2 regions of the Paenibacillus sp. N119s genome follow, and region 1 is predicted to be linked to the other one. Evidence: a T-box and tRNA genes for the amino acid it is inferred to sense, from the RefSeq annotation. Region 1 holds a T-box; the other holds one or more tRNA genes.

Evidence for each region. The T-box of region 1 lies ahead of argS (arginine--tRNA ligase). A T-box ahead of a tRNA ligase gene usually reads a tRNA of that ligase, here a tRNA-Arg.
Region 2: it encodes a tRNA-Arg, which carries the amino acid that the T-box ahead of argS (arginine--tRNA ligase) is inferred to sense. The anticodon was not compared.

The regions. Positions count from the first base shown of each region.
Region 1 covers NZ_JCAJRU010000099.1:5,105-8,522, forward strand. Annotated here, with positions in the region: gene AC5V8P_RS13005 (MogA/MoaB family molybdenum cofactor biosynthesis protein) at 1-316, opposite strand, end outside; gene AC5V8P_RS13010 (four-helix bundle copper-binding protein) at 577-906, shown strand; T-box leader at 984-1,242, shown strand; gene argS (arginine--tRNA ligase) at 1,309-3,033, shown strand; gene AC5V8P_RS13020 (S-layer homology domain-containing protein) at 3,171-3,418, shown strand, end outside.
Region 2 covers NZ_JCAJRU010000025.1:6,110-9,527, forward strand. Annotated here, with positions in the region: gene gap (type I glyceraldehyde-3-phosphate dehydrogenase) at 1-194, opposite strand, end outside; gene AC5V8P_RS05405 (sugar-binding transcriptional regulator) at 286-1,323, opposite strand; tRNA gene AC5V8P_RS05410 (tRNA-Arg) at 1,584-1,658, shown strand; gene clpP (ATP-dependent Clp endopeptidase proteolytic subunit ClpP) at 1,867-2,463, shown strand; gene AC5V8P_RS05420 (PdaC/SigV domain-containing protein) at 2,576-3,418, opposite strand, start outside.

The DNA of each region.
Region 1 (3,418 bases):
GTAGTTCCTTATCCAGTAGAGAGGAGACGGCTTCATATGTAGTATCACGCGGAGAAATGCCAGTACCACCTGTTAAAAGTACAGCCTCGATCTCCTCATGTGCCGCAGCTTCGGTTATCAACTGTCGGATACCTTCATATTCGTCCTTGACGATAACGTATCGAATAACCTTGTACCCATTCGTTTCTAGTAGTTCCTTGAGCAGTCGTCCCCCAGTATCTGTCTCCATGGTACGTGTATCAGAGACGGTCACGACCATGCAGTTAACCTGCTGCGGAGATTCCCGCCGGTGCTCCTCTACCGATGTTATATTCATTACAATATTCACTCCTTGATCAGTGGTTAGCAGCTCTTTTTTTACAATAGAGGAATGATTGACTGTATGCAAGTCAGAAACGGAAGCAAAGAGTTATGTGATTAATATCCTTGCGCATGCACCTTGGAATATAGTACACTTCCTTACATAAGTCGGGATTTTTTGGGTTTATTTTGTTGAAAGCGCGAACATCGAATGATTAATTTCAAGGTGTAGCGGGTAATAGTACAGCAGGATCAACAACTGGGAGGTAATCTAATATGAATCATTCATACCAAAAATGCGTGGATGCTTGCCTGGAATGTATGAACGCTTGCAATGTATGTTATGTAGCAAGTTTGAAGGAATATGATTTAGCTATGCTGCGTGAATGCATTCGAGTGAGCAGAGAATGCGCAGAGATATGTGGGTTTGCTGCTCAAATGTTGCAGCGCGGAACGGATTTTGCTGAGCAGATCTGTGAGCTATGCGCTAAAGCCTGTGAGGTATGTGCTGCTGAATGCAGTAAGCATTCCCATAATCATTGCAAACATTGTGCAGAAGCCTGCCGTCATTGTGTTGAGGCTTGTCGTCAATTGGTGGCAGTGTAATTACATATACAGAACCAGTACCTGAAGAGGAAATAAAAGGTTGCTTTCTGCTAAATAGGTTTGTATAATGGTGGGAATTAACGTCAGGGAACGGGAGAGTAGCAACGGAACCGTGTCATTACAGCGAGCCGGAAGAGGTGGAAGCCGGTATGAGATCCGATGTGAAGCGCACCCGAGAGATGGTTGGTCCAACGATAAAAAATTCTAGTAGATCAGCCCGGCAGACACCGTTATTCGTCATTGGAGTGAAATCGCGATTGGAGTAAGCTAATTTTAACTACACCACCGATTTACGAAGAGTGGTACCGCGGGGATATCGAAGTTCTCGTCTCTTGATTATATCAAGAGGCGAGGACTTTTTTTGTTTTTTATTAAATCCTATAAAAAGAAGGAGAGAGGAACATGTTGTTGATGATTGCTGCCCAAGCTATATTGGCTCATACGGACTTGGAGGAGAAAGAAGTTTTATCTTTATTTGAGGTGCCTCCGCAGCCTGAATGGGGAGATGTGGCGTTTCCCTGTTTCGTGCTGGCTAAAAAGTTTCGAAAGTCTCCACAGCAAATTGCAATGGAATTAGCAGAGCTTGTAAACCATGAAGCAGGTCTAACCGCTTCAGCTTCGGGTGCCTATGTAAATATTATATTGGATCGATCTGTTCATATTCCGACGATGCTTGCTGAATTGAGCAAGCCTGAATTTCTCAAGCCCAATATCGGAAATGGACAACGAGTCGTGATTGATATGTCCTCGCCCAATATTGCCAAACCCTTTGGTATCGGTCACCTTCGTTCTACTGTGATCGGTGCTGCCTTGTATCGCATACTTGGTGAAACCGGATATGTACCGATTAGTGTCAATCATCTGGGCGATTGGGGAACACAATTTGGCAAGCAAATCGCAGCCTATAAAAGATGGGGAAATGAGGAGCAGCTACAACATGATCCGATTGGGGAATCGTTGAAGCTATATGTGCGTTTTCATCAGGAGGTCGAGCATGACCCGTCATTGGAGGATGAAGGCCGCGAGTGGTTCCGACGCTTGGAGCATGGGGATACTGAGGCTCAACAGCTATGGGAGTTTTTTGTTGAGGTCAGTCTGGGTGAATTTGACCGTATGTATCAACGTTTGAACATTTTGTTTGATCATGTGTTGGGGGAAAGTTTTTACAATGATAAGATGCAGGCAGTGGTTGCCCGATTAAGGGCCAAAGGCTTGCTGGAGGAAAGCGATGGGGCGCTTGTAGTTCGTCTGGATAACGAACAGCTGCCGCCGTGTCTTATTTTGAAAAAGGATGGGACTACCATCTATCCCACCCGGGATCTGGCGACAGCGATTTATCGTCATGAAGTGATGAAGGCTGATCGGCTGTTGTATGTCGTTGGCGGGGAACAGAAGTTACATTTCCAACAGGTATTTGCGGTGCTGAAGCAGGCGGGAGAGACATGGGCCGAGCAATGTGAGCATGTACCGTTTGGTTTAATGCGGTTTGCGGGTAAAAAAATGTCCACAAGACGTGGCAAGGTGGTAAAACTGGAGGAAGTGCTGGATGAAGCTGTAGCGCGTGCTCAAGCCATCATTGCAGAGAAGAATCCCAATTTGCTGGAACAAGAGGCAACTGCTGAAGACGTTGGTATCGGAGCGATTATTTTTGGTGATTTAAAAAATAACCGTCTGAATGAAGTGGATTTTTCGTTGGAAGAGGCACTGACCTTTGAAGGTGAGACTGGACCTTATGTGCAGTATACCCATGCGCGCATACGCAGCCTTCTGGAGAAAGCTCGTGCTCGCGCGGATGTCGATTCTAACTCTAGTCATAACACCCTTGCCCAAGACGGTCATTCTCCTGATTTACATATCGTTTCGGATGAAATGCTGGGTGACGCAGGCTGGGCACTGCTTAAACAGTTGGATCGCTATCACGGACAGCTGATACGTGCTGTTCAGCAACTGGAACCTTCGGTTATTGCAAGATTTGCAATAGATACGGCACAGGCGTTTAACCGTTTTTACGCTAAGGAAAGAATTGTCGATGGCGGACAATGGCGCCTTCAGTTGGCGGAACAGACTGCGGATATGCTGGCAGGTACACTGCGACTTCTTGGGCTAAAAGCCCCTAACCGGATGTAAGCAGAAAGAAGCTGAACGGGTTACATTAATCGCAGGGTATTCCGTTGTTTTGCAAGCAATTTGTGCATATTTGAAACATTTGGTGATTTTATTGCGTCCGTAAGTATAGAAGCATAGTAAACATGGAGGTGTATCTCATGATCAAAAATAAAAGCGTGGCAGCTGCGCTGCTTGTCGTCTGCTCCTTGGCTGTGGCTACGTCGGCTTCTGCTTTTCGTGATATAAAGGGAGCTGAGCAGGAGAAGATCGTAAGTTCACTTCAGGATAAAGGAATCATTCAAGGGATAACCAAGGATAAGTTTGCACCAGATCAAACACTCACGTATGCACAAGGGGTACACATGGTTGTTCGTGCGATGGATCTTCAGGTTATGCCTGATTTCAC
Region 2 (3,418 bases), on a different contig from region 1:
AAGAAACCATCATGTACTTCTACTTCCCCTTGGAAAGTACCTTGTGTTGTATCATATTTCAGCAGATGTGCCAGCATTTTGGAATCTGTCAAATCGTTGATTGCTACTACTTCAATACCTTCCACGTCTTGAATACGGCGGAAAGCAAGGCGTCCAATACGTCCGAAACCGTTAATACCAACTTTAACTGTCATGAGTGAGTTCCTCCCAAAGTTCGTTTAGTTTAATTTTATATATTCAAGACAGACCCGAAAGCCCGTCAAGACAACACAATTAAAAATCATATTAATTCCTTAAATAACGGCTTACAATCTCGGCAGCAGCGCCTTCGTCGGTGACAAGAATGTCTTCCTGCCCGAAACGCAGTACCGCATGAATAGCAGCCGCCTTGCTCTTGCCTCCAGCCACACCCAGCACCGTCTCCGTACGCCTGATGTCCTCCAATCGGAGTCCAAGCGTCAGCATTCTGTGAACAACGACGCCGTCTTCGTTAAAATAATAGCCAAACGATTCGGCAACCGCGCCCTCATTGCTGATCTGGGCAAAGGTTTCAGGGTCAAGCTTGCGTCTGTGGGCCATTGCTATGGCGTTGCCTATCCCGTGAATGATAATACGACTCTCTCGAATCAGGCTCAATATATCCTGAATATTCGTATCCTCAAGCAAGGAGTTGTAAGCATGATTGCTGAGCAAATCCGGTACATGGAGCAGACGGTATTGAGCGCCGACCTTGCGAGCCATCGTGGAAGCAATTGTGTTTGCCTGCATTTCCATGCTCTCTCCCAAACCCCCGCGTGCCGGAACAAACCATCCACCCTTAAGCGGGCCGTTAGCAGGTAATGTCAGTTGTTCCGCTACATCTGCAATCGTCGTGCCACCTGTTACAGCGACCACGTCCTCGTCATCCATAACACTCAGCAGCGCCTTTGCGCCCGCACGGCCCAGTTCCTGCTTCGCTAACGGTGAAGCATCCGAATCCCCTGGAACGACAACCACCTTCCTCAAGCCGTAGGCTTGACGAATCTGATCCTCCAATTGGGACAGGCCGAACAAGTTGTTCGCTATCGGCTCCAGCTGTTCTAGCAGATCCAGTCCTGCTTTGCTCACCTTCATGCCCACACTCTCAATCTCAATTAACCCTTGCGCTTTAAGGAGATCGGTCTCAGCGCGCAGTACGCGCTCGGTCATGTCCAGTGAAGCTGCCAGTGTTCTGCGTCCAATCACTTCGGACAACATAATCTGATGCAGGATCGTGTACCTTTTTTTCAAAACATCCATGAGGTCGGGCAGAAGCTGCTTCTGTATTTCTAATATCTTTCGCATGCTTTCCACTCCCGCACACTTCTAAGTTCTGTCTCTATGCTATATCTCTAACTGGTCTTAAAATGTCCCGGGATAACTTTTTAAGTCCCACGTCTATCTTAACCAATATTTGCTTCACATGCAAGTCTATCTGATCCTATATTTCTCAACTTTTTATGTGAATATGCGCACGTAATAAAAGCTTGCAATTCAATGCCGTATATCATATAATCATCTTTGTTTCCAATTAATTAGTTAGTTGCTTGTTGTGATTCATTTGTGCGCCCGTGGTCCAACGGATATGACGTAGGCCTCCGGAGCCTGAGATCGAGGTTCGATTCCTCGCGGGCGCGCCATTTTATACAATTGACTATTGTTCCATATAATGTTTTTAACCAATAAGAGCGCTAAGTGCTCTTTTTTTTAATCAATAGTTTGACTTTCTTTGACTTTTTGTTTGAAATTGTTTATCATGTGGTTAATACGGTAACAGTTTATAAAAGGGATATGTAATTGGGCATATCCACCAAATCCACTAATGATATTTAAGGGAGGTTTTTTGACGTGAGCTATGTTCCTATGGTAGTAGAGCAAAGTAACCGCGGCGAACGCGCCTATGACATTTATTCCAGATTGTTGAAGGATCGCATTATTTTGTTGGGCTCGGACGTCAATGACGTTGTAGCCAACTCAATTATTGCACAAATGCTGTTTTTGGCTGCTGAAGATCCTGAAAAAGACATTCACTTGTATATTAACAGTCCTGGCGGTTCCATTACAGCTGGTATGGCCATTTTCGATACGATGCAATACATTAAACCTGACGTATCTACGATTTGTGTAGGTATGGCTGCCTCCATGGGTGCTTTCTTGCTGAATGCAGGTGCCAAGGGCAAACGTTTTGCCTTGCCAAACAGTGAAATTATGATTCACCAACCACTGGGTGGGGCACAAGGACAGGCAACGGATATCGAAATTCGCGCCCGTCGCATTCTGAAAATGCGTGACAAATTGAACCGCATTCTCGCAGATCGCACAGGTCAACCACTGGAACGCATCGAAAAAGACACAGACCGTGACTATTTCATGTCCGCTGATGATGCCAAAGAATACGGTATTATTGATAAAGTGTTAACTAGCTCCTCTCCAGAAGGTGTATAAGATAAGTGATTCAGCTTTGAATAGCTGGTAAATAAAAAGGCTGCCTCAGGATTTTTATATCCGGTAGGCAGCCTTTTTATTTACTATTCTTTTTTAATATAGATAATTAAATTTATTGATTTTGTCCCGCAAAAGGCTTCCCGCCCTGAGGCAGCAGTTGAGCAAACGAGTAGGTAAACTCCGGAATTCCATACGCGTATGGTGCATATTCGTACAAATCAAACACGATGGTTACGCCGCTGTTGGTCACATAATAATTCTGGTCTGCTGCCAACTCTTTAAATTTGTCAAAACCGTCTCCACCCTGGAGCCCATCAACCTTTTTCTTCAAATCAGCATTAAGGAACTTTTTGTAGTTCGGATTTGCCTTTAATACGTCAGATAATTGCAGCAGCTTACCATCAGCAAGCGAGAATGTGTACCCTTTACGTGCTGTCATGCCATGTGCGCCGCCTGTATACGAGTAGTCCTGCATAATCACACTCAGAATACCATCTTTGTTATAGGCAATCGCAAAATCATTCCCAAACTCATACGGTCTGTCTGTTGTAGCCCCTCCCTCTGCCATCATCTTTTTGCCTGCTGCCAATACTCCCTCTGCATGCTTTTTAAGCACATTATTAATGGCCTGTTGAGCCTCAGGATTCAGCTGGCTACCGCTGATTTGCGGGTACTTAATCTTATAAGACACCTTGGCATTACTCGAAGCTGGAAGCGTTTGAGCTGCTATTGTGAGTGAATTTTGCTGAGTTTTACTTAATGTTACTGTTTTCTGAGCTGCATTCCACTGTGCATCAATACCCAGATAGTCTTTCAGCAGACTCATAGGAATGTACAGCTTCCCGGCGATCATTTTGGCGTCCATGCTACGCGTGCTGATACCGTTCACATTACCATAGGCATCTGAGGAGGAGACCACGATATAGAGTTTGTTGTACCCACTACCCACTGTATA